Regions from separate parts of the Noviherbaspirillum saxi genome, predicted to be linked through region 2. Evidence: predicted binding sites of a transcription regulator. Region 2 holds the regulator's gene; the other holds the start of a gene.

Region 1 (11,990 bases), on a different contig from region 2:
GTTTTCCTTGGCGAGGAACCAGCGATAGGAATAGCGTGAACCGGCCGTCAGCTTTGTTCCGATAGTCTTGACAGCATCATATGCCGCGCCGCTTTCAACGAGAGTGGAACGCATTCTTGTTTGTGCAAGCACCATGCTGCCGATTTTTTCTTCGTACCGCACTGGCACCTTGTCTGCCACCCATCCTGCAAGCCTGTCGGTGTTGAGCAGGAAGGCGACGAGTATCAGGATCGGCAATAGCACGACCATGCCGTAGAAAAACACCGCCAGGCCAAAGCGGGAACTTAAATGACGCTGTGATTTTCGTGCAGCACGCAGGGAAGTGCCGATGCTCGCTGGGGCGTGCGAAAGAAAGTACTCCTTGTCGGCAGGCTGTTCAATGAAGCAAGCTGATTCACCTTCGGCATCGTTCCATGAAAGCCTCAACTGCGCCAGATTGAAACCTGCGGCTTCTACCCGCAGCGCCTTTGCCGAAATGTGTGACCAGGATCCTCGGACATCAAGGACCAAAGTCTCGCCGCTCCAGCGGCCAGTGACGGCTACGCCGGCGCCATGGGCGCCGGCGCTGAAGAGCCGGCCATGAAAATGGTGAGCCGCTGCCTCCATCAATCGTCGTCACCGCCCATCAAGCCGCCGAGGCCGCCCAGTGCACCCGCGCCAAGGAGGGAACTGCTGCTGGACCCGCCTGATGCAGGCGCGGCCATCATCAGGCGATTTGCCAGTCGCGACAGCGGCAGGGATTGCAGCCATACCTTTCCGGGACCGCGCAGCGTTGCAAAGAACAGGCCCTCGCCGCCAAATACGGCGGATTTGATCTTGCCGACATATTTGATATCGAAGTCGACCTGGGGCTGGAATGCCACCACGCAGCCTGTGTCGACCCGCAGCACCTCACCCGGCGCCAAGGTTTTTTCCACCAGTGTGCCGCCGGCATGCACGAAAGCCCAGCCGTTGCCTTCGAGCTTTTGCATGATGAAGCCTTCGCCCCCAAACAGGCCGGCGCCCAGTTTGCGCTGCAGCGCAATGCCGAGAGACACGCCTTTGGCTGCGCAAAGGAAGGAATCCTTCTGGCAAATCAGTGTGCCGCCGATTTCGGACAGATGGACGGGAACGATTTTTCCTGGATAGGAAGCGGCGAATGCCACCCGCGCCTTGCGCGATCCTTCGTTATGGAACACCGTGGTGAACAATGATTCGCCGGTCAGCAGGCGTTTGCCGGCACCCAATAGCTTGCCGAAAAGGCCGCCTTGCTGCGAACCATCACCAAAGACGGTATCCATCTCTATTCCATCCTGCATGAACATCATCATGCCAGCTTCGCCGACCGCCGCTTCGCCCGGATCCAGTTCAACCTCGACATATTGCATGTCGCTGCCGAAGATTTCATAGTCGATTTCATCCATTGCCATGTATTGCTCGCTTTCTCAGGGTTAATCGGATCCCGACCACGCTGGATCTTCAGCGTATCGGGCTGGACGATCGCGCGAAACTGCTGTCGTCAATTGCGGGTCTATTGTAATGTAAGGGCCCGCGCAGGAATAAGTTGGGCAATTTTGCTGGCCGTAGCGGGCGCACTGCGGCGTTGCCCGCCGCTTGTCAGGGGCCCGCCGAGGGTGCTCGCACTGCGGCGCATCAGGCGCACCTCGGCGGCCCCCTTGCATTGCATCCCGCTACGACCGCCAAATCACCCAGCTTATTCCTGCGCGGGCCCTAAGGCATGCAATGCCAATCCCGCCGTATTGACCGAAGACTGAATTATTCGAGAGGATAGACAATGGAGATGGGCCCTGATTTCGCATTACTAAAGGACGCTTACGCCATCATTGATGGCATCCCCGAGACCGCGATCTCGCTGGACAAGCTGCGATCGGCGAAAGGCGATTCGCTTGAGCACGGTACGGTCTGTTCTCCCGTCGGTTGGCTGGCCCAGCATCCGGATTTCATGCGGTTCGGCCTATCGCTGAACGAGGATGGAAGCGAGTTGCTGCTGCATGGAAAGCCCACGATGGAGGACTCTCCCGCCTATATCATGGCCCGCATCTTCGGCCTGTCTCCGGTGGATGCCAACCAGCTGTTCGGCGACCGGGATACATACACGCTAGGTGACGATTCCGGCTTGAGCGACAAACGCCTGTGGCAGCGTGAACTGCGGGATTATCTGAAGGCGCATGGCCAGCTGGATCCGGAATTTGAAGAGCGCCTGGAGACCAGGGGGCCGTTTGCAGATCCGGCCAATCCATCCGAACTGCGGACGCTATAACAGGCTGTTCAAGCCGCGTGGCGCGTAGAGATAGTCATGCGGCAAGCCCAGCCTTTGGCATGCTAGTGTCGCCGGACTGGATGCAAGCGGAATGCGTTCGGCGATTCTTCCCAGGCGCCTTACGACCGCCGCTTGCCATGGATGCAAATTCCAGTGGACCGGCAGGCATAAACGCTCGCGTATGGCAGCCGGCAAAATGGCGATCGAGGCCTTGAGGAGCAAGCCTTGTGCATGGTCTAGTGGCGCCGGCAGCAAGGGCGAATGCGCAACGATATTCAAAAAATCGAGGACGATGGAAGAGGGCTCAAGACAGGGGAGCGTCGTTTCAAACAATGTCAGGCACTGCTGTTCCGATATGGGCGCATCGTCGGCACCATACAGACGGGAAGACATTTTTCCTTCCGCAAAAAAAGCTTCGCGCTGTGCGGCGTCCAGCATGCCGACATAAGCGTGAAAGGCTTCCATGAATCCGAACGCTGCCGTCGCATGGACCCATGACAACAGCGCCGGATCGTCGGCACGATACGGCATGCCGGAAGGTGTGACGCCGCCTATCTGACCATGACGCTGACGAACCGCGGCGATCATTGCTTCGGTCCGGCTGCGCGGGCCATATACCGTCATCATCGCCGCGTAACCGGTACGCTGAATGCGTTGACGCGGGTTGCTGCGAAAGCTCGTATGTTCCCAGACGCCCGAGCGCACGGCTGGATGTGCAAGTTCCAGCAAGACCGCTGTAATGCCGCCGATAAACAAGGCTACCGGGTTTTTGAATACGCGCCACGAGACCGAGTCTGGTGCAACCAATGCGGGCTCGCCTGCCGGCAATAAAAAATCGTCTGCTGAAGATGCATGCGGATACAGCAGACTGCTTGCCTGGGTTTCCAGATATCGCTGTAGTGAATGCGGAAGGCGTATCACGGCGGCTGCCTGCACGTTTGGAGAACCAATCGGCCTAGGCGCGGGCGTCCGGCGCAACTGGTGGCGCATTTTCTTCCACGGTATCGACCTCCTGCGTTTCAATGGCAATAGCGATTTCCTGCACCAGGTCGGTCATCAGCTCGTCAGCAATGACTTGCATCAGTTTCAATTCCCGTGGACTCAGGGTGCGCGGCCTCAGGTCCATGACACAAAGCGTGCCGATCACCTGTTTCGATTTCGCGCGCAGCGGTACGCCCGCATAAAACCGCAGGCCATGCTTGCGCAGGAAAGAATTGCGAGCAAATCGGGAGTCGCGTGCGGTATCTTCGATCACCAGCGGCGCGTTGCTGGCAACCACATGAGTGCAAATCGATGTGTCGCGCGAACCCTGCCGCGTTTTCTGCAATTCTTCCGGCAAGCCGAACGCGCCTTTCCATAACTGCAGGGTATCATCGATCAGCGATACCAGAGCGATCGGCGTATCCACTGCTTCGGCGACGCTGCGCGCGATCCGGTCGAGCAGGGCGGACTTGTCCGCTGCAAGCACGCCGCTGGACTGAAGCGCCTGCAAGCGTTCCATTTCCTCGGCGGGCAGGGGCGCGGGCGGCGGCATTTCGGGATCCACTGTCTGTCGGACAATATCCTCGATCAGGTGGGACGCCAGGTCCAGACTGGTGACCGCCGCATCCGCACCGGCTTCGGCGGCGAGCTTTTCCGCCACGGCACTTCCGCTACTCATGTTCCACAAGCCGAGAACGATCTTGCCGCGTCGGATGCGCGGCTTCAACCGGCGGCAGACAAAGCGCGCATAGGCTTTGGGCATGGGGTTCAGATAAGAAAGACAGATAACATCGACACCGGCCAGATCGAGATTGCCAATCGCATCCGCAGCAATCATCGATGCGGGTACAACCCTGGCGCCTATGCCGCGTGTCTCCAGCATATGGGTCAGCAATAGCGCGGCAGCCGCATCGAGTTCTCCTCGACCTGCTACGCAGAGAACCGGGGTGCCGAGCCATTGTTGTACGCCCGGGCCGTTGTCTTCATCCGGCGTCCTTGCAATCACGTCCTGCAAATCCTCGACGATGGTTCGTAACCCCTCGGCCACGCTCTGCCGATCTTCCTTGCTGCCGCCGCGCTCGCGTGAATTCTCGGCAAGGCGCAAGGTTTGCAAGGCCACCTGGTCGTAAAACTCCAGCAGGGAATGTTCGCTCACTTCGGTTTCGGCAATGTCGATCGCCTCTTCGACATTACCGGCGATCAGGCGCTGGTATAGCCTTTCTTCTGGCGACAGGACCGGGTCGCTGCCCAGCAGCACATCGATGAATGCCAGCTGAGGTACATAACGCCCCATCACCACCAGGCAAACCGTCAGCGGCGTTGCGAGGAACAAACCGACCGGCCCCCATAGCAGCGTCCAGAAGATTGCGGAAAGAATCACGGCCATCGGTGTCATGCCGGTACTCGATCCATATAGCCAGGGCTCGATCATATTGTTGCTGACCAGCTCCAGCACGATCACCAGCGTTGCCGTCCATAGCAGCATGTTCCATCCCGGATCGACCGCAAACGCCATGGTCACCGGAAAGATCGCGGCGATGACCGGGCCCAGATAAGGAATGAAGCGCAACAGGGTAGCGAGGAGCGCCCACAGAAACGCGCCCGGTACGCCTATCATGTAAAGCCCGAAACCAAGGGGAACGCCGTAGCTCGCATTCACCACCAGCTGCATTAAAAGATAACGGCTCACCCTGCTTGCGGCTTCGTTCAATGCCTCGGTGGTGCGATGCAGGTCGCTGCCCGCAAGGCGGATAAAGCGGTCCCGCAAATCACTGGGTGCAAGCAGCACGAAAAATATGAAAACGATCACCAGACCGGCGGTGCCGACCGGCCCAAGTACCGAGCCGGCAATGTTTTGCACGATTTCAAGCGGCTGCGGCTGGGAAGGCTCTATCCGTACCGGAAGCGGCTCTTTCTGCCGTGCGGCAGAGGGATCCTGCTTTTTGCCATCGGTGCCGGCAGCTTCCGACAACTCTCGGCCGAGCGCCTGAAACACCGCTGCGGATCGGTCGATCGCACCTCCGCCGGGCGCGGCATCCCGTATCGAGCGTATCTTTTCCTGCATCGTCTTCTGGTAGGTCGGCAGATTGTTGGCCAGGATGACCACCTGGCTTCCGACCAGAAACGAGATGCCGGCAATGATGGCAACTGCCGACGAAACGGCAAGCAATACCGCAGCGCTACGCGGCAGACGGGTACGCCGCAGCCAGTTCACCGGCGGCGCCAGCATGAAACTCAGCAGCACGGCCAATGCAAAAGGAACGAAGATATCCCGTCCAAAGTAAAGCGCAACGATCGTCAATACGACGATGGCCGCAGTATTCACATTCAAGCCGTGGTTGGTTGAGGTATCGGGCACAAATCTAATGCAGCGTTGGGTTAAAAATTTGAGGTCTGGCGCGTATGGTTTTCGACTCGCCTTTTACCGTAGACAGGTGGCGCCTTGTAACTTAGGCAAGGCATGGACAATTGCGTTCCCGGCTTGCAACCTCCGGGATTGTGAAAGCGCAATCCGTTCAGAACAAGCGGCGTATAAAGAAAAGGGCCCGCACACCGTGCAGGCCCTTTGTGCCTCCTACTGATTGCCGTCAGAAAAGAGTCACCAGGGAATCGTACTTAACATTAGCGCGAATCGATTGCGATCGGTCAAGCTCGTGTAACTTAAACCACTCTTGACCCGTTACGTGACAGATGAAATCGCAGGAGCTTCCCATCTGCTGCCTACATTACATTGTGGGTCATGCTGAACGACTTGAGCATGCGTCGAGGCAGACCCAGATCAGGGCCTAGGCTTCCTGCGGCGCAGTACTTTTTTCCACCACATGATCCACCGAATTTTATAAGTCGGTCGTGGTACGAAATGGAACCGCGGCAGAGTATTTCCTTTCAGCGTGTTTTATTGAATAATACAAAGTGTCGTTATACAATACGAATGTACTTTTAGTAATTAGAAGGTATATACCGTTGTTTAATTGGCATGTGGGTCCAAGTGGGAGCTTTTTACTGGATCGTATCGACATTGCATATGACCTCCGACTATTTTTTTAGCATTCTTAGGCGGACAACTTAAGGCTGCTTGTATCGATGATCTGGTCACTAAGCTAGTAAAACAAAATGCACAATATCGACATTAAATCCAGGCTTGCTGTTCGCAGAAACGATGCGACACTCGGTGCTGTTATTAAAGGAATCGACCTTTCAAAATCATTACATGAGACCGAGATTCTTGATGTGCTGGTGGCGCTCGGCCGCTATGGCGTACTACGTTTTCCAGCGCAAAGACTAACGGCAGCACAGCTTAAAGCTGTGGCAGAAAAATTTGGCACGGTGCAAATGCCTGAAAGAGGAAGCACTCATCGAGCGGACAATGTACCCGAGGTTTCGATACTCTCTAATACCATACAGGACGGCGTGAACACAGGAATGGCAAATGGGCGGGGAATATGGCATACGGACGTGAGCCACCGCGAAGTAAGAGGTTTTGCAAACCTGTCCTATGCGCTCAAGGTCCCGCGGCGTAATGGCCATGCTCTCGGCGCGACGAACTTCGCCAACATGTATAAGGCCTATGAGGACTTGTCGGAAGAAATCAAGTCTCGTATCGAAGGTGCTACGGCCGTACACTCGCCTGAGCAGTATTATTTGCGCCGTCAGGGATATAAAGAGGTACGCGCGTCGTTAAGTGAAGTACACCGGAAAACAAGCCAAAATATCTCCCAGCCATTAGTATTAGTCCATCCGGTGTCACGGAGGAAAGTGCTGTACGCAAATCCGGGGTTTACAACCCGTATCAATGGTTGGAGTGAAGAAGAGAGTACCGCCATGCTGTCTTTTCTTTTTCAGCATCAGACCAGGCAAGAGTACCAGTACACCCATCAGTGGGAAGAAAACGACCTGCTGATCTGGGACAACCTGAGTACGATACATCGGACGAATACCGACTATCAACCGCACGAACAGCAAGTGATGTATCGGTGCCGGGTTCTTGCGGATCGATTTTATTCTGAACGGCTGCTATCGACGTACTCGGTTTAAACTCGGCCCTATTTAGGCCGACGCGTTACGGCGATGTTTCTGTAAGGGTGCGTTGCAAGTGGCCGCGACCTGGAATGGGTCCGTTCAGATCAATTCCGTTGTTAAGAGTGCATACCAAAATGACGACCGCATGGTGGCCGACGAAGCCAGACAGGCATATGGTGGCAACGCGTTTCGCCGCACGTTGATACGTCTTTAAAACAGGCTTAGCTGCTTTTCTAAAGCGGCTGGTACAAACAGGTCGGTACGCAGGGGCGGGCGTTCCAGGTTGAGAGCAAGCTTTTTGCATATCAGATGGAAACGATTGGCCAGCAGGTCGGCAAATACGCCCGTGCCTGTCATCCTCGTTTCAAATGCCGGGTCATACAGCTTACCGCCTCGCATGTGAGAGAGGAGTTTTTCGACCTTGGACTTACGCAGCGGGTAATGCGCTGTCAACCATTCCGCAAAGAGAGCGGCGACTTCGCGCGGCAGCCGCAACAAAATGTATGCAGCCGCACTGGCGCCCGCTCCCGACGCTGCCGACAGGATAGATTCCAGTTCTTCGTCGGTAATGGCCGGAATGACGGGGGCGACGAGTACGCCCACCGGTATCCCCGCGCCGGCTAATAGCTTGATGGCCGCAAGCCGCTTCGCCGGAGCGCTTGCTCGCGGCTCCAATGTTCGGGAGACTTCATTTCGCAAGCTCGTCACCGATACATACACGCGTGCCAGTCCTTTGGATGCCATGCGTTCCAGAATGTCGATATCGCGTGTCACCAATGCCGATTTGGTCGTGATCGATACCGGATGATTGTAGCGTTCAAGGACCTCAAGCAATGCGCGCGTGATATTCAGTTTGCGCTCGATGGGTTGGTAGGGATCCGTGTTCCCGCCGATGACGATGTTCTGGGGAACGTAATTCCGTGCGAGAAGTTCCGCTTCCAATATCTCAGCGGCATTTTCCTTTGCAAACAATCTGGTCTCGAAATCCAGGCCGGGAGATAAACCAAGGTAGGCATGACTTGGTCGGGCATAGCAATAGATGCAGCCATGCTCGCAACCCTGATAGGGATTGATCGATGCCGCAAAGGGGATGTCCGGCGATTGGTTGATGGAGATGATGCGTCGAGCCGTTTGCAGTTGTACGGTGGTCTTTGGCGATGATTCGTCATCGTCAGTCACGCCGTTGTACGGTTCAGGTTCGACAGCTTCCCGTTTCAGGGAGTCGAATCGATTTTGCGGATTCGAGCATGCGCCGCGACCCTTGGTCGCGATGCCGGATTGCTTGAGTTTTTCGGAATTGGCCATGCATGGATTTTACTGTATTTATATACAGTTGTTTTGCAATGGGTTTGTCCATGCACTGTTTCCATCACCATAGCGGCTGGCATTCATGACCGAGCGGAGGAAGGCTGCGACGTTGTTGCGGCCGCCTTCCGCGAGTTCATTTCCGGCTGCTATTTCGGCAGAAATTCCGCCAGGTCGCTATCGCGCAGCACGGCAATGTTTTTTTTGTTTGCAAACGAACGGGCATTGTCGGTCAGTTCGCCAAGCGTGATGTAAATCGCGCGCGCCGACGCGGTATCTGCCGCTGCCGCCAGTTCTTTCAGCGGCTCGACGCCAGTGCTGGCAGCCTTCCAGCGTTTGCCGCTGACGAGCGATTTACCGTTCGGCCCAAGAATTTCGAGGTCGGCGCCCTTGCCGGCGTAATGAGTAACGGTAAATCCCTTGCGCATATAAGCCTGTTCAAGCACGCCGGAAAAATCGCGCCAGGCCATGTCGGAAAATACCTGTCTGGCACGAGCGATGCGCGTCGCGCTCGGGGCCTGCCATTGCTTCCAGGCCGCGATCACACCGATCACGAAGAAAGGAAACCCGGCAGACGGGCCGAGCGCAGCGTACTGCCGCGGAAGTAACACGCTCGCGATCAGTCCAAGCACAATGGCGATTGCAAAACTGATCCACCACGGCGAGCGGAGCAGGATGGCAAACAGGGATCTTTCTGCCATTTTGAGTTTCATGCTGCGCTCCGGGGAGAGTCGATCGTTGGTGCTGCTATTCCTGCTTGTAAATTGTTACGCATTTCTTGCCCCGGCATTGAGTATCGTCCGGCATTTTACTAGGGCGTGTCATCAATTGGTATGTGAGATGCGTTCATGCCGCATTCCGGTTGCGACTTTGGGTGCGATGGAGATTTATGTCATGACAGCGTAAGATGCATGGTTTGCAATGATGCATAGGCATCAAGGGCACCGCAAGCGCGCCGCAGTTTGCGCCTGCAAACCCGGCGCTGCGGATGCCGCTCCGATCGAACTACCTGGAAAGCGACTTTATGGCAGCATCCCAAGACTATGTCAGCATGGCCCTGTTTTGCGACTTTGAAAACGTCGCACTCGGCGTACGCGATGCAAAATACGAAAAATTCGATATCAAGCCCGTGCTCGAACGCCTGCTGCTCAAGGGCAGCATCGTCGTCAAGAAAGCCTATTGCGACTGGGACCGTTACAAGGGCTTCAAGGCCACCATGCATGAGGCGAATTTCGAGTTGATCGAAATTCCGCATGTGCGTCAATCGGGCAAGAACTCGGCCGACATACGGCTGGTCGTCGATGCACTCGATCTCTGCTACACCAAGTCCCACGTCAATACCTTTGTGATCATCAGCGGCGACTCTGACTTTTCACCGCTGGTATCGAAGCTGCGCGAAAACGCAAAACATGTAATCGGAGTAGGCATCAAGCAGTCGACCTCGGACTTGCTGATCGCGAATTGCGACGAGTTCATTTTCTATGACGATCTGGTGCGCGAAAGCCGGCGTGCAGCTGCCAAGCGCGATTCGCGTACGGTGCAGCCTGCGGCCAGGCGTTCACCGGACGAAGAGCAGCGTCGCAAGGAAGAACTCGAGCAGCGCAAAACCAAGGCCATCGACATGGCGGTGGAAACTTTCGACGCCCTGGTGTCGGAGCGAGGCGACAGCGGCAAGATCTGGGCATCGGTATTGAAGGAAGCAATCAAACGCCGCAAGCCCGATTTCAGCGAGTCTTATTACGGTTTCCGGACGTTCGGTAACTTGCTCGAAGAAGCGCAGAGTCGTGGTCTGCTCGAGTTTGGCCGCGATGAAAAATCAGGCGCCTATGTCTATCGCGGCAACGGCGGCGTGCTGAATGCAGAACCAGCCGTTGAAGCCTTGCCTGCACCGACTGTGCTGGAGACTGCCGCCGGGGACAGCATGGCTGAAGTCGCCGAAATCTCCAATACGCCCACTGTATCTGTTGATGCACCAACTACGGTTGGCGGCAAGCCTGAATCGCGGCGGCGGGGACGGGGAGGACGCAAGCCTGCGGAGAAAAAAGCCGAGGTCGTGTCGGAGCAGGCACGGGAGACCGCGCCGACGGTTGCTGAGGCTGCTGTCATGCCGCCAGCGGCGGAAGATGTTACGCCTCCACCGGAACCCTCGGATGCTCCACGCAAAACTGCACGAAAGTCAACGCCACGCGGACGGCGTCCTCGCAAGGCGGATACAAGCGCTGGCGGCGAGTAGGATTACTGACAATAATGCGTTGCCAAGTGACCCACTAGCGGTTGCGCAGGCGGGCAGTGTATGGAAATCAAACATTGACTTGCCGGACACGGCTTGGGATCTCAATACATCGACTCCAAGCCGTAACGCTTGCTGGCCTGATGTATCAGGCCGCTCCGTAAATCGGGACGATGGCGCCGCTTGCAAGCTGGTTGGCACCGGATGCCAGGAACACGATGCCTGAGGCAATTTCAGCAGGTTTGGGCCACTGCGTGTAATCGGCATCCGGCATCGCAGTCCGGTTGGCGGGCGTATCGATGATGGATGGCGCCACCGCGCTGACCAGAATGCGCGGTGCGACTTCGGCCGCCAGGGCTTGAGTAAGCGCGGCGACTGCAGCCTTGCTGGCGGTGTAGGCGGTCATGTACTTGCCGGCCCTCGGTTCCAGCGCCTGGCGCGACGCGACATTGACGATTCGCCCTTGCCGCTCGCCGAATGCACGCACCGCTTCGCGGCAACAGAGATAGGTACTGACCAGATTCATGTTCACCATCCGCATCAGCACTTCCTTGTCCGACTCGGCAATCGGCGCAAAGGCAAAGCCGCCGGCGATATGAATCGACGCCGACAAATCGGTAATGCCCGAATACAGCGCTGCGACCTGGGCTTCGTCGGACAGATCGCAGCGGACCAGTTGCAAGCGTTCATGTTGCGCGAGCGCTTTTGCTTCGGCGTCGTTAATGTACGGGACGACGCAACGCGCCCCTGCGTCCAGCAGGGTATTGACGACAGCAATGCCGAGTGCGCCGGTACCGCCGGTCACCACAACTGTCTGATTGGAAAAGTCCATATAAGCTCCATTGATATGTTCTAGGATCCGTGCTTACTGTCTGGTGACGATACCAGCCGTTGCAGACAAGCGGATACAGGTGCGATTATTGCCGAATTCGCATGGCCGCGCCGCCGGGGGAACGATTATCCTTATATTGCAAGCGATGCTGGAGAAAAGGTGTTTTTATCCCGGCCGTGGCCGGCGACGATGAAGTTGCGTAATTGCAACTATCGAGGATTTATGCTGTGCCGCGCCTGTTTTTTACACTAGGATAAAACCACGCCTGCTGCGAATTGGGCGGTGTCCAATGCGAAGGCAAGGGGAAAGACCATGCGCAAACTCTTCTGTTGGTTCTTCGGCCATGCAAAGCCTGCCGAATC
Region 2 (11,990 bases):
TGCGTGACTTCAATGTAAAAGCCGTGCACCTTGTTGTACTCGACCCGCAGGTTGCCGATGCCGGTTCGCGCTCGTTCCCGGGTTTCCAGATCCACCAGAAATTGGCCTGCGTTTTCCGACAGCGCCCGCAGTTCATCGAGTTCCGGATCATAGCCGCGTGCGATCACGCCGCCGTCACGCACCATTGCCGCCGGTTCCAGTGCAATGCCGCGTTCGATCAGATCGAGACATTCGCTGGGCGTTGCCAGCGCCTCATGCACTGACTTCAGCAGGGGTGCATCGGCATCCTTGTTGCACATCGCCACATAGGCGCGCAGCGACGGCAATTGCTGCAGGCCGCCGCGCATGCCGGCCAAGTCGCGAGGACGTGCCGACTGCAGCGCAATGCGGGTGGTAATGCGTTCGATGTCCGGAACGGCTGCCAGTGTGGTCGACAAACCCGAGGCCGCGTCGGCGCGCATCAAGGCATTGAGCGCAGCGTGGCGTGCACGGGCAATTTCCTGATCGCGCCGCGCATGGTGCAGCCAGTGCCGGAGCAGCCGCGAGCCCATCGCGGTGCGGCAATGGTCCAACAGGGAAAACAAGGTAGGCGACATAGAATCGTCGGCGCCGCGCAGCGTCTCGGTCAGCTCCAGGTTGCGGCGGGTCGCTGCATCGAGTCCGATGAATTCATTTTCCGCTTCGACGGCCAGCGTGCGCACGTGCTGCAAACCTTTTCCCTGCGTCGATTGCGCGTAACGGAGCAAGGCTCCGGACGCGCCCACCGCCGCATGCAGGCCTTCAGCATTGAATCCGCTGAGTGTGGAAACGCCTAACTGTTCGCGCAGTGCCTTGCCGCCGCTTTCCGGATCGAAGTGCCATTGCGGCACCGAAGTGAATTTGCCGCTGCCCGCCTGCAGATGCATGAGACCTACGTCGTCGGCCAAAAGAATTTCTGCTGGCGATATGCGTTCGAGTTCCTGCTTCAGGCGGGCATCGAATCCGCGCGCGTCGCCGGCAAATTCCATCAGCTTCAATGCGCCGCTGGCCATGGAAAGCCAGGCCAGACCGACGGTGATGGTCTTGCGTTGCGTAATCGTGCATATCGCCAGCAGAGGACGTTCCGACTTTTCGGGAAGCAGGTCTGAATCTGTCAGGGTACCCGGTGTAATCACGCGGATAACCTTGCGCTCCACCGGCCCCTTGCTGGTTGCCGGATCGCCGATTTGCTCGCAAATGGCGACCGACTCACCCAACTTGATCAGTTTGGCGAGATACTGGTCCGCCGAATGAAATGGGACACCGGCCATCTTGATCGGATTGCCGTTCGACGCGCCGCGCTGAGTAAGTGTAATGCCGAGCATTCGCGCCGCTTTTTCCGCATCGTCGAAAAAAAGCTCGTAGAAATCTCCCATCCGGTAAAACAGCAGGGTGTTCGGATGGTCGGCCTTGATGCGCAAAAATTGCTGCATCATCGGCGTGTGTTTTTCCAGGGCGTCGTCAATACGGGACGACGCGTCAGCGTCTTTCCCGGTTGCGGATGCTAGTGCCATTCCAGACTTTCTTATTCAAAGGCAAACAGTGTCCGCCATTTTAATGCGCGGCAGGAATGGAATGAAGGCGTGTGCGATAAATCTTCGCGCTGCGCGCGCTCCGCCGCAAGCGAAGACCGGCGTGTACTACGAGCACACGCCGTAAAAGCGATGAATTCAGCTTGCGCGGCATGGCGAGGCCGGTCGCCGTGCCGAGGGAAATCCGCCTTGGCCTCGATTGAGGCGGTTAGACAAAATCCACTTTAGCGCCCGCGTCCGCCGCTGCGGTGCAATGCCGAGGTCTGACCGGTCAGCGATCTGCCGCCCGCCGGTTTGGCCGGAGCAGGTTTGTTTTGCGGGGGGCGAGATTGCGTCGGCTTTGCTGAACCCGACTTCGCTGCATTGGGGTCCGCCTTGCTGTTGCCTGACGACGGCTTTTGCTGACGCGGGGTGTTGCGCGAGGGTTGATTGCCGCTGCGAAGCTGGATCGGCTGCGGTCGCGCATTCGGATCAGGCTCGAAACCTGGAATGACTTCCTGCGGCAGAGTACGCTTGATCAGCTTTTCTATGCCTTTGAGCATGTCATGCTCATCCACGCAGACCAGCGAAACGGCTTCGCCCGTTGCACCCGCGCGGCCGGTGCGGCCGATACGGTGGACATAGTCCTCGGGAACGTTCGGCAGGTCATAGTTGACGACATGGGGCAATTGATCGATATCGATTCCGCGTGCGGCGATATCGGTGGCGACCAGCACTTGCAGGCTTCCATCCTTGAATTCTGCCAGCGCACGGGTCCGAGCGGACTGGCTCTTGTTGCCGTGAATCGCCATGCCGGAGATGCCGTCCTTGCCGAGTTGCTCGACCAGTTTGTTGGCGCCGTGCTTCGTGCGCGTAAAAACCAGCACCTGTATCCACTCATTGGTTTTGATCAAATAGCTGAGGAGCGGATGCTTGCGATTGCGGTCGACCGGGTGGATCTTTTGTGCAATGACTTCCACTGTCGAATTGCGGCGGGCCACCTCGATCATCGCCGGAGAATTCAGCAGGCCGTCGGCCAGTGCCTTGATGTCATCGGAGAAGGTCGCCGAGAACAACAGGTTCTGACGTTGCTTGGGCAATGCGGCGAGCACCTTGCGAATGTCACGGATAAAGCCCATGTCAAGCATACGATCGGCTTCATCCAGGACCAGGATTTCAACATGCGACAAGTTGACGGTGCCTTGTTGCATATGGTCGAGCAGGCGTCCGGGTGTCGCGACGAGAATATCGACGCCATGATTCAACACTCTGATTTGCGGGTTGATATTGACGCCGCCGAAGATCACGGAGGAGGTGAGCTTGAGGTACTTGCCATACACACGGACACTTTCTTCCACCTGCGCAGCCAGTTCGCGCGTCGGGGTGAGGATAAGGGCACGAATCGGACGGCCGGTTTTGGCCTGTGTGCGTGGCTGCGCGTTCAGGCGCTGCAGGATGGGCAGCGTGAAGCCGGCGGTCTTTCCGGTGCCGGTTTGCGCGCCGGCGAGCAGGTCGCCGCCACATAACACTGCGGGGATCGCTTGCTTTTGAATCGGGGTCGGGCTGGTGTATCCCTGCTCGGTGACGGCACGGACAATTTCATCGGCAAGGCCGAGTTCGCTAAAAGACATGAAGACTCATTAAAAATATCGGCCTGTCACCGATCGATCGGTGCCAGTCGCAGGCAAATAGGTGGGGAGAGGAGAGGTCGCGGGGACAGCGGCGCGAAGACTGGAGAGGCGCAGCGTGCGTAACTGCATGACGTCATGAAGTTACGCCTCGAAGAATCAGGGGGAAAACCTATTTCGCGAATGGCGACAACAGGTGAACCATCTGGGCAAAGATCTTGGGGGATCCGGCAAGTACATTGCCTTTATACAGGTAATCGGACTCGCCGGCAAAGTTGCCGACGATGCCGCCGGCTTCGGTAATCAGCAATGATCCTGCAGCCATATCCCAGGTTTGCAGGCCTTTTTCAAAAAAACCATCGAGCCGGCCGGCAGCGACATACGCGAGGTCCAATGCGGCCGCACCGGGGCGGCGTAATCCGGCACATTTTTCCGTCATGATTTTGAACATCTGCATGTATTCGTCCAGACCTGCGCCCTCGCGGAATGGAAAGCCTGTGCCGATCAAGGCATCAGCCATCTTGTCACGACGACCGACGCGGATTCGCTTTTCATTGAGATAGGCACCGGCGCCTTTGCTAGCGGTGAACAGGTCGTTACGGTTAGGATCGTATACAACCGCCTGGGTGATCTGGCCGCGCTGCTGAAGCGCGATCGATACGCAGTATTGCGGAAAGCCGTGGATGAAGTTGGTGGTGCCGTCGATAGGATCGATGATCCAGACATTGTCGTTTTCGTCATGCAGGTTTTGTGACGGACCGGATTCCTCGGCAAGAATGGCGTGGTCGGGATAGGCGGTTTTTAACACCTCGATGATGGCCTGCTCGGCGGCTTGATCGACTTCCGTCACGAAATCGTTATGGCCTTTCTCGGTGACCTTGATGCGGTCGATGTCGAAAGAGGCCCTGTTGATGATCGAAGCGGCGCGGCGGGCAGCCTTTACCGCCGTATTGAGCATGGGATGCATAGAGGTTCCGTTAGAATTGCGGTACCGCCGCCTACCGCGTCCGGAACCACATTGAAGAATTAATGAGCGATGCGGTCGTTCGTGCATTGAAAAATTCACGCGCCGCGTAAGGTCGCTATTTTAAATGAACCAGCCACAAACCAACACTTCTCTTTTCGGCCGCCTTCGTTTTGTACTGGTCGATACCAGTCATCCTGGCAATATAGGTGCCGTCGCGCGCGCCATGAAAACCATGGGTTTTTCGCAACTTGTGCTGGTCAATCCGCGCTTTCCGGATGCCTTGCAACAGGAAGAAGCGATCGCCTTCGCCAGCGGTGCGCAAGATGTTCTTGCCGCAGCGAAAGTCGTTGATACAATTGAAGAAGCGCTACTAGGGTGTAACTTCGCTGCTGCCTTGAGTGCGCGACTGCGCGAGTATTCGCCGCCGGTGATGACGCCACGGACATTGGCGTCTGCTTTGTACGGTGATGTGACACTCAACGCGGCATTGGTTTTTGGCAGCGAGCGCTATGGATTGCCGAATCAGATCATCGAGAAATGCAATGTCTTGATCAATATCCCCGCCAATCCTGATTATTCTTCCTTGAATCTTGCGCAGGCAGTACAAATTCTTGCATATGAGGCCAGGCAAGCACAGGGCGGCGACAATGTTGCCCAATCGGTAATCGGATTTCAAGGAGATCCCGCCAGCATGGCGCAGATCGACGGCATGTACGCACACCTGGAAGAAGCCTTGGTGGCGGTTGAATTTCTCGATCCGACTAATCCAAAGAAGCTCATGTCTCGTCTGCGAAGGTTATTTTCGCGCACTCAACTCGAGACCGAGGAAGTGAATATCGTGAGAGGAATTGCACGTCACGTGCTCGCCAAGGTAACAAAGCTATCTAAATAAATAACTTGCTAACCTGCGGACCCGACATGGGCCAAGAAGGCAAGGCATATTAAATTAAATACCTGATGGCAACCTAAATTGCAATCAGGTATAGTTCGCAATCATTGAATGTTCAAGCCCAAGCTCGGAGCAGGCCAACAGCCAAACCTTCCAAAGCAAAATTTTCCTGGCTGGAATCGACACGGATCGGTTCGAAATCCGGATTCTCGGGCAGCAGCTCAATGACGGAACCGCTTTTCTTGTAACGTTTAACCGTTACTTCATCGCCAAGGCGGGCCACCACAATTTGTCCATTTTTTGCGCTGTCGACTTTTTTCACCGCAAGTAGATCGCCGTCCATAATGCCGGCATCGCGCATGGACAAACCGCGTACTTTGAGCAGGAAATCCGGTTTGGCCGAAAACAGAGAAGGATCGACGCTGTAGCTTGCCTCGATATGCTCCTGAGCAAGTATAGGCGAACCTGCGGCCACGCGTCCGACCAGTGGAAGACTAAGCTGCATCAGCGAGGGATGTGGAAGCGGCATTTGGCGTCCACCAAATAGGCTTGTCGTTTCTCCATGGATGTCCCGCAGGCGAATTCCCCGTGAGGTACCAGGCGAAATTTCTATTGCCCCCTTGCGTGCCAGCGCCTGTAGATGTTCCTCTGCAGCATTGGCGGATTTGAAGCCCAATTCAGTGGCAATTTCGGCTCGGGTAGGGGGGAAGCCGGTATTTTCGATCGCCTCCCTAATCAGGTTCAGGATCTGTTCCTGGCGTGCAGTGAGTTTAAGCATGTTCGCAATCGAGGAATCTGGCAAAGAGAAAGGCATATTGACTGAAGATCATCTTTCAGCGTTAGCGCTTCCTTAAGCCATGCTGTTGATATAGACAGGCTGTATTTTTATACAGCCCTTAAATGATTGCAAGGGAAGTTTTGCGATTTTTACGCGCGCGCCAAGTGATCAGCATTAAGCGCTTGAAATGATTGAGTTTTACCTGTTCGCAGGTTATGATAGCGGGCTTTCCTCTTCCCACACTCGTCTTGACGCCGAGGTGGGCGATTTTTAAATCCGTCCAAAAGGAGATTACATGCGTCATTATGAAATCGTATTTATTGTCCATCCCGATCAAAGCGAGCAGGTTCCTGCAATGATCGAACGTTACAAGGGCATCGTAACTGCTCGTAACGGCAAAGTGCACCGCGTTGAAGACTGGGGTCGTCGCCAGATGGCTTACATGATCCAGAAGTTGGCCAAGGCCCACTATGTCTGCATGAACATCGAGTGCGACAATGAAACTCTGGCTGAAATCGAAACCGGCTTCAAGTTTAACGATGCTGTCCTGCGCCACCTGACTGTCAAGATGAAGAAGGCTGAAACTGCGCCGTCGCCGATGATGAAGGCTGTGCAGAAGGAAGATGCTGCGAAGACTCAGCGTTCCGAAGCAGCCGCTGCGTAATTCTGTCAGTCGAGGAGAGTGAACCAGCTACGCCTGATAGCGGCCATTGCCGAGCGCGAAGTGTTGCGCTACACGCCGGCGGGCATACCGATCGTGTCGGCAAAATTGCTGCACGCCTCCGGACAGGTGGAAGCGGGTCTCCCGCGCCAGGTTGAGTTTGAAATTTCTGCGGTTGCCGCAGGTGAAATTTCAGGAAGGCTTAACAAGGCGGAGCTAGGTGAGACCATGGTATTCACTGGTTTCCTCGCACGTAAGAATCGCAATAGCAAAGGCCTCGTATTCCATATCACGGATTTCGAAGCTTATTCACCAGATCACTAGATACAGTACAGGAGCCAAACATGGCATTCGGTAAAAAATTCGATAAAAGCAAACTCAAGAACAAGCGTCAGCAGCAGAATCCTCTGTTCAAGCGCAAGAAATTCTGCCGCTTCACCGCCGCCGGCGTTGAGCAAGTTGACTATAAGGACGTGGACACCCTGAAGGATTTCGTTCAGGAAAATGGCAAGATCATGCCGGCACGTCTGACCGGTACAAAAGCACACTACCAGCGTCAAGTTGACACTGCGATCAAGCGCGCACGCTATCTCGCGTTGCTGCCTTACACCGATCTGCACAACGCCTAATTGACGACTGAAGAATAGGAGAAAAACATGCAAGTCATTCTGTTGGAAAAAGTCGTTAATCTCGGCAATATGGGTGAAGTCGTACGCGTGAAGGACGGTTACGCTCGTAACTTCCTGATTCCCCAGCGCAAGGCACGTCGTGCTACAGCTACTGCAGTTGCAGAATTTGAAGCAAAGCGTGCAGACCTGGAAAAAGCAGCTGGCGAAAAGCTGGCAGCAGCTCAGGCTCAAGGTGAAAAGCTGAACGGTACGACTGTTCGGATCGCTCAAAAGGCTGGCGTTGATGGCCGTCTGTTCGGTTCCGTAACCAATGCCGATATCGCTGCCGCGGTATCCAAGCAAGGTTTCCCGGTCGAGAAGGCGCAGATCCGCATGCCGCAAGGCCCACTGAAGGTCGTTGGCGATCACACTATCGCGGTCGCACTGCATACCGACGTCGTGGTCGACATCACGATTGCTGTGGTTGGCGAGCAAGCCTAAGCAGTTTTGGCATTCAATAAAAAAGCCGGCGCAAGCCGGCTTTTTTATTGCGCTCGTCCTCTTCGGCGTGCACTGCGTATGGCGCAGTCTTTGATGGCGTTTTATTTCATGGCGTCTCAGTCTGATTTATCGAAGGTTTTATCGAATAGGGGACTTATGCGTGCAGAGTTCGTCATGCGCTAATCAGGCATTTGTGATCATACGACATAGAAAACCCTTGAACTGTGTAACCTCCGCGTCAGTGAATCCTTTCAGGTGATGATTCAACGCATCAACGGTTACCTGAATCATCTGGTCTGCGATGTTCTTTCTCGGTCAAGGCGACATCAATCATGGGGCGGTCGACGGTGCTGCGTGCACACTCGATAAAGCCCTTGTCTTCAAGCCGGTCAAATGAACGAGTCCATGCTCCGGTATCGGTTGCGAGTTCACGTGCAAGATCGGATGCAGCGTTGGACTTTCCATATAGCAGTTTCATGAAGATGGCGACCTGGGCATGAGTAATATCGAATTCGGCCAGCCGACGATCTTTGGTCAACGACAGCTGCCCTCCCGCCCGTCAAGCAGATAGCCGATACTCTCGATCGATGAATGGGTTTCCAGGCTATATCGTTGGTATATGATGTTGTTATGGAAACAAATAATATCGGCAATACAGGTGTCTCGGCAGTAAATGTCAAGGCAGTCGACGCTAAGCCAAGGAACTAGCGTCGCTAAAGTCGTCACACCACTGTAATATTCCCGGACGGGCGCGCGTGGTGCACGGGCGAAAAGGTATAATTCGCGCCATGAATACACGCTCCGATCCTCAACTGGATGCGCTCCGCGTTCCTCCACATTCGATTGAAGCTGAACAGTCCGTATTGGGCGGTTTGCTGCTTGATAATGCGGCATGGGATCGCATTGCAGATTTCGTGCACGAAGATGATTTTTACCGGTATGACCACCGCATCATCTTTCAGCACATCGTCAAACTGATCAATGCCACCAGACCGGCAGACGTCATTACGGTTTTCGAAGCATTGGGCGGCAGTGGCAAGGCCGAAGAAGTCGGCGGCCTGACCTATCTGAATGCGCTTGCCCAAAACACGCCATCGGCTGCAAATATTCGTCGCTATGCGGAAATTGTGCGTGATCGTGGCGTGCTGCGAAAACTCATCACCGTGTCCGATGAGATTTCCGGACAGGCCTTCAATCCGCAAGGCAAGGAAGTAAAGCAGCTTCTCGATGAGGCCGAATCGAAAATCTTTGCGATCGCGGAAGAGGGTGCTCGCGGCGCGCAAGGGTTCCTGGAAATCCAGCCATTGCTGACCCAAGTGGTCGAACGTATCGACGAGCTGTACAACCGCGACAATCAGAATGACATTACCGGCGTCCCGACCGGGTTCGTGGATCTCGACCGCATGACTTCCGGCCTGCAGCCGGGAGATCTGATCATCGTGGCAGGGCGCCCGTCGATGGGTAAGACCGCGTTCTCGATCAATATCGGCGAGAACGTCGCGATCGAAAGCGGCTTGCCGGTCGCCATATTTTCCATGGAAATGGGTGGGACGCAGCTCGCAATGCGTATGCTCGGCTCCGTCGGACGGCTCGACCAGCACCGCCTGCGCACGGGCCGTCTGAATGACGAGGATTGGCCGCGCCTTACACATGCGATTCAGAAGATGAATGAGGTGCAGATCTACATCGACGAAACGCCGGCCTTGAGTTCCATCGAGTTGCGTGCGCGCTCGCGCCGTCTCGCGCGCCAGTGCGGCAAGCTGGGCCTGATCATCATCGACTACCTGCAGCTGATGTCCGCAAGTTCTCCCGGTGAGAACCGCGCTACCGAAATTTCCGAAATTTCACGAAACCTCAAAGGGTTGGCGAAAGAACTCAATTGTCCGGTCATTGCCCTTTCTCAGCTCAACCGATCACTCGAACAGCGGCCGAACAAACGGCCCGTCATGTCGGATTTGCGCGAATCCGGTGCTATTGAACAGGATGCCGACGTCATTCTGTTCATCTACCGTGACCAGGTTTACAACCCTGATTCTCCCGACAAAGGAACTGCCGAAATCATCATCGGCAAGCAGCGTAATGGTCCGATCGGCTCCGTGCGTCTTACCTTCCTGGGCGAGTACACCAAATTCGATAACTTCACCGGCGGAAACGCGGTGTTCGACAACGAGTAAAGACATCGGGGGCTGTCCGAAGAGGGCAGCCGTGACGAATTAACCAATTTAACTTTTTGAGAGTGCATTATGTTTGGTCGATTGATGCCCAATGAGGGCAAGTTCTTCGAGCTGTTTATCCAGCATGGCGAGTTGTGTGTGAAGGGCGCAAAAGAAATGGTTGCCCTGATGACCAACTTCGATGACCTGGAAAACCGTGTGCACGCGATCGAGGGCATCGAGAAGCAGGCCGACAAGGTAACGCATCAGACGCTGGATATGCTGCACAAAACCTTCATCACACCGCTCGATCGCGATGACATCCACAAGCTGATTACGCGCATGGACGATATTCTCGACCTGCTTGAAGACGCAGCTCAGACAATTTCCTTGTACGACATCAAGGCTATTACGCCGGAGGCAAAACGCCTGGCCGAACTCTGCCTTGCATGTACCGAAAAGGTGAAAGCAGCGGTAGGCTTGTTACATAACATGGACAATTCAACCCAGATTCTTGGAATCTGCGAGGAAATCGATCGCCTTGAATCGGACGCCGACCATGTGATGCGCGCCGCGATGTCCAAGTTGTTCCGCGATGAGCCGGACGTACGCAATCTGATCAAGTTGAAGGCAATTTACGAGATTCTTGAAACGGTGACCGACCGTTGCGAGGACGTCGCCAACATTATCGAAGGCATCATTGTCGAAAATGCCTGAGGCAAAGCCATCGTGCAATGCAGTGCGGGCGGCTCCGTCAGGCCCTCCGCTTCTGCGAGCCGTTGATGTCTGTGCCCTGCGCGGGCTTACATAAAACAAGAATCTCATGCAAACCCTTCATTTCAGTATATACACGCTTGCCTTTCTGATCGCCCTGGCGCTGCTGTTCGACTTCATGAATGGCTTCCACGATGCGGCGAACGCAATCGCAACCGTGGTCTCGACCGGTGTGCTCAAGCCGCAGCACGCGGTGGCCATGGCGGCATTTTTCAATGTCATCGCAATTTTCTTTTTCCAACTGAAGGTGGCAACGACCGTCGGGAAGGGAACGATCGAACCGGTGGTCGTCGACCATTACGTCGTATTCGGCGCATTGGTCGGTGCGATTTTCTGGAACGTACTGACCTGGTACTACGGCATTCCTTCGTCGTCGTCGCATGCCTTGATCGGCGGCCTGGTGGGCGCCGCAGTCGCCAAGTCCGGTACAAGCGCGTTGATTTCCTCCGGCCTGATCAAAACCATTTCTTTCATCCTTCTGTCGCCATTGCTTGGCTTCGTGTTCGGATCGATCATGATGGTGGCGGTGTCCTGGTTGTTCGTTCGCTCCACACCGCAGCGCGTAGACAAATGGTTCCGCCGCATGCAGCTGGTATCGGCTTCCATGTATAGCCTTGGCCATGGCGGCAATGATGCACAGAAAACCATGGGCATCATCTGGATGCTGTTGATCGCAGCAGGCTATTCGACCACGACTGATGAACTGCCAATGTGGGTAGTATTGAGCTGCTATGCCGCTATCGGGCTGGGAACCTTGTTCGGCGGCTGGCGTATCGTGAAAACCATGGGCCAGAAAATCACCAAGCTTAAACCGGTAGGCGGATTCTGCGCCGAAACCGGCGGAGCGATCACATTGTTCCTCGCAACCTCGCTTGGCATTCCGGTCTCGACCACGCATACCATTACCGGTGCGATCGTCGGTGTCGGATCGTCCAGAAAGATGTCGGCGGTACGTTGGGGTGTCGCGGGTAACATTGTATGGGCTTGGGTTTTTACGATACCTGCCTCTGCGTTTGTTGCGGCGGTTGCTTGGTGGATCGGGACGAAGATTCTGTAGTACGCAATTCGCTTCAATATAAAAAAAGCCTGCATGCATGCAGGCTTTTTTGTGCGCGAGAAAAACTATCGCGTCGACTACAGGACGTCGCTTGCATGATCGGCCAGACGCGAGCGCTCCCCACGTGCCAGCGTGACATGTCCACTGTGCGACCAGCCCTTGAAGCGGTCGACCACGTAGGTCAGGCCGCTGGAACCTTCGGTCAGGTATGGCGTGTCGATCTGGGCGATATTGCCAAGGCAGATGATCTTGGTGCCGGGGCCGGCGCGGGTAACCAGTGTTTTGATCTGCTTCGGTGTCAGGTTCTGCGCCTCGTCGATGATCAGGAACTTGTTGACGAAGGTACGGCCGCGCATGAAGTTGAGCGACTTGATCTTGATGCGGGACCGGATCAGATCTTGCGTAGCGGCGCGTCCCCATTCTCCGGCGTCGTTGTCGGATTTGT

Evidence for each region. Region 2 encodes LexA, which represses DNA repair genes until DNA is damaged. Its sites were predicted from a motif close to ACTGTATNNNNATACAGT; they were not measured.
Region 1: a site for LexA is predicted at 8,578-8,595, ahead of D3871_RS22675 (PA0069 family radical SAM protein). Genes of this name have one in related genera too.

The regions. Positions count from the first base shown of each region.
Region 1 covers NZ_QYUO01000002.1:1,539,768-1,551,757, reverse strand. The annotation lists gene D3871_RS22705 (M48 family metallopeptidase) at 1-606, opposite strand, end outside; gene D3871_RS22700 (TIGR00266 family protein) at 606-1,409, opposite strand; gene D3871_RS22695 (hypothetical protein) at 1,775-2,260, shown strand; gene D3871_RS22690 (oxygenase MpaB family protein) at 2,255-3,181, opposite strand; gene D3871_RS22685 (AI-2E family transporter) at 3,216-5,600, opposite strand; gene D3871_RS22680 (TauD/TfdA dioxygenase family protein) at 6,356-7,276, shown strand; gene D3871_RS22675 (PA0069 family radical SAM protein) at 7,472-8,566, opposite strand; gene D3871_RS22670 (restriction endonuclease) at 8,716-9,279, opposite strand; gene D3871_RS22665 (NYN domain-containing protein) at 9,591-10,799, shown strand; gene D3871_RS22660 (SDR family oxidoreductase) at 10,945-11,628, opposite strand.
Region 2 covers NZ_QYUO01000001.1:1,508,395-1,520,384, forward strand. The annotation lists gene mutS (DNA mismatch repair protein MutS) at 1-1,532, opposite strand, end outside; gene D3871_RS07100 (DEAD/DEAH box helicase) at 1,775-3,160, opposite strand; gene D3871_RS07105 (inositol monophosphatase family protein) at 3,330-4,124, opposite strand; gene D3871_RS07110 (RNA methyltransferase) at 4,249-5,016, shown strand; gene lexA (transcriptional repressor LexA) at 5,129-5,791, opposite strand; gene rpsF (30S ribosomal protein S6) at 6,087-6,455, shown strand; gene priB (primosomal replication protein N) at 6,474-6,776, shown strand; gene rpsR (30S ribosomal protein S18) at 6,797-7,081, shown strand; gene rplI (50S ribosomal protein L9) at 7,109-7,561, shown strand; gene D3871_RS07140 (MarR family winged helix-turn-helix transcriptional regulator) at 7,833-8,099, opposite strand; gene D3871_RS07145 (replicative DNA helicase) at 8,350-9,735, shown strand; gene D3871_RS07150 (DUF47 domain-containing protein) at 9,805-10,431, shown strand; gene D3871_RS07155 (inorganic phosphate transporter) at 10,538-11,545, shown strand; gene D3871_RS07160 (PhoH family protein) at 11,623-11,990, opposite strand, start outside.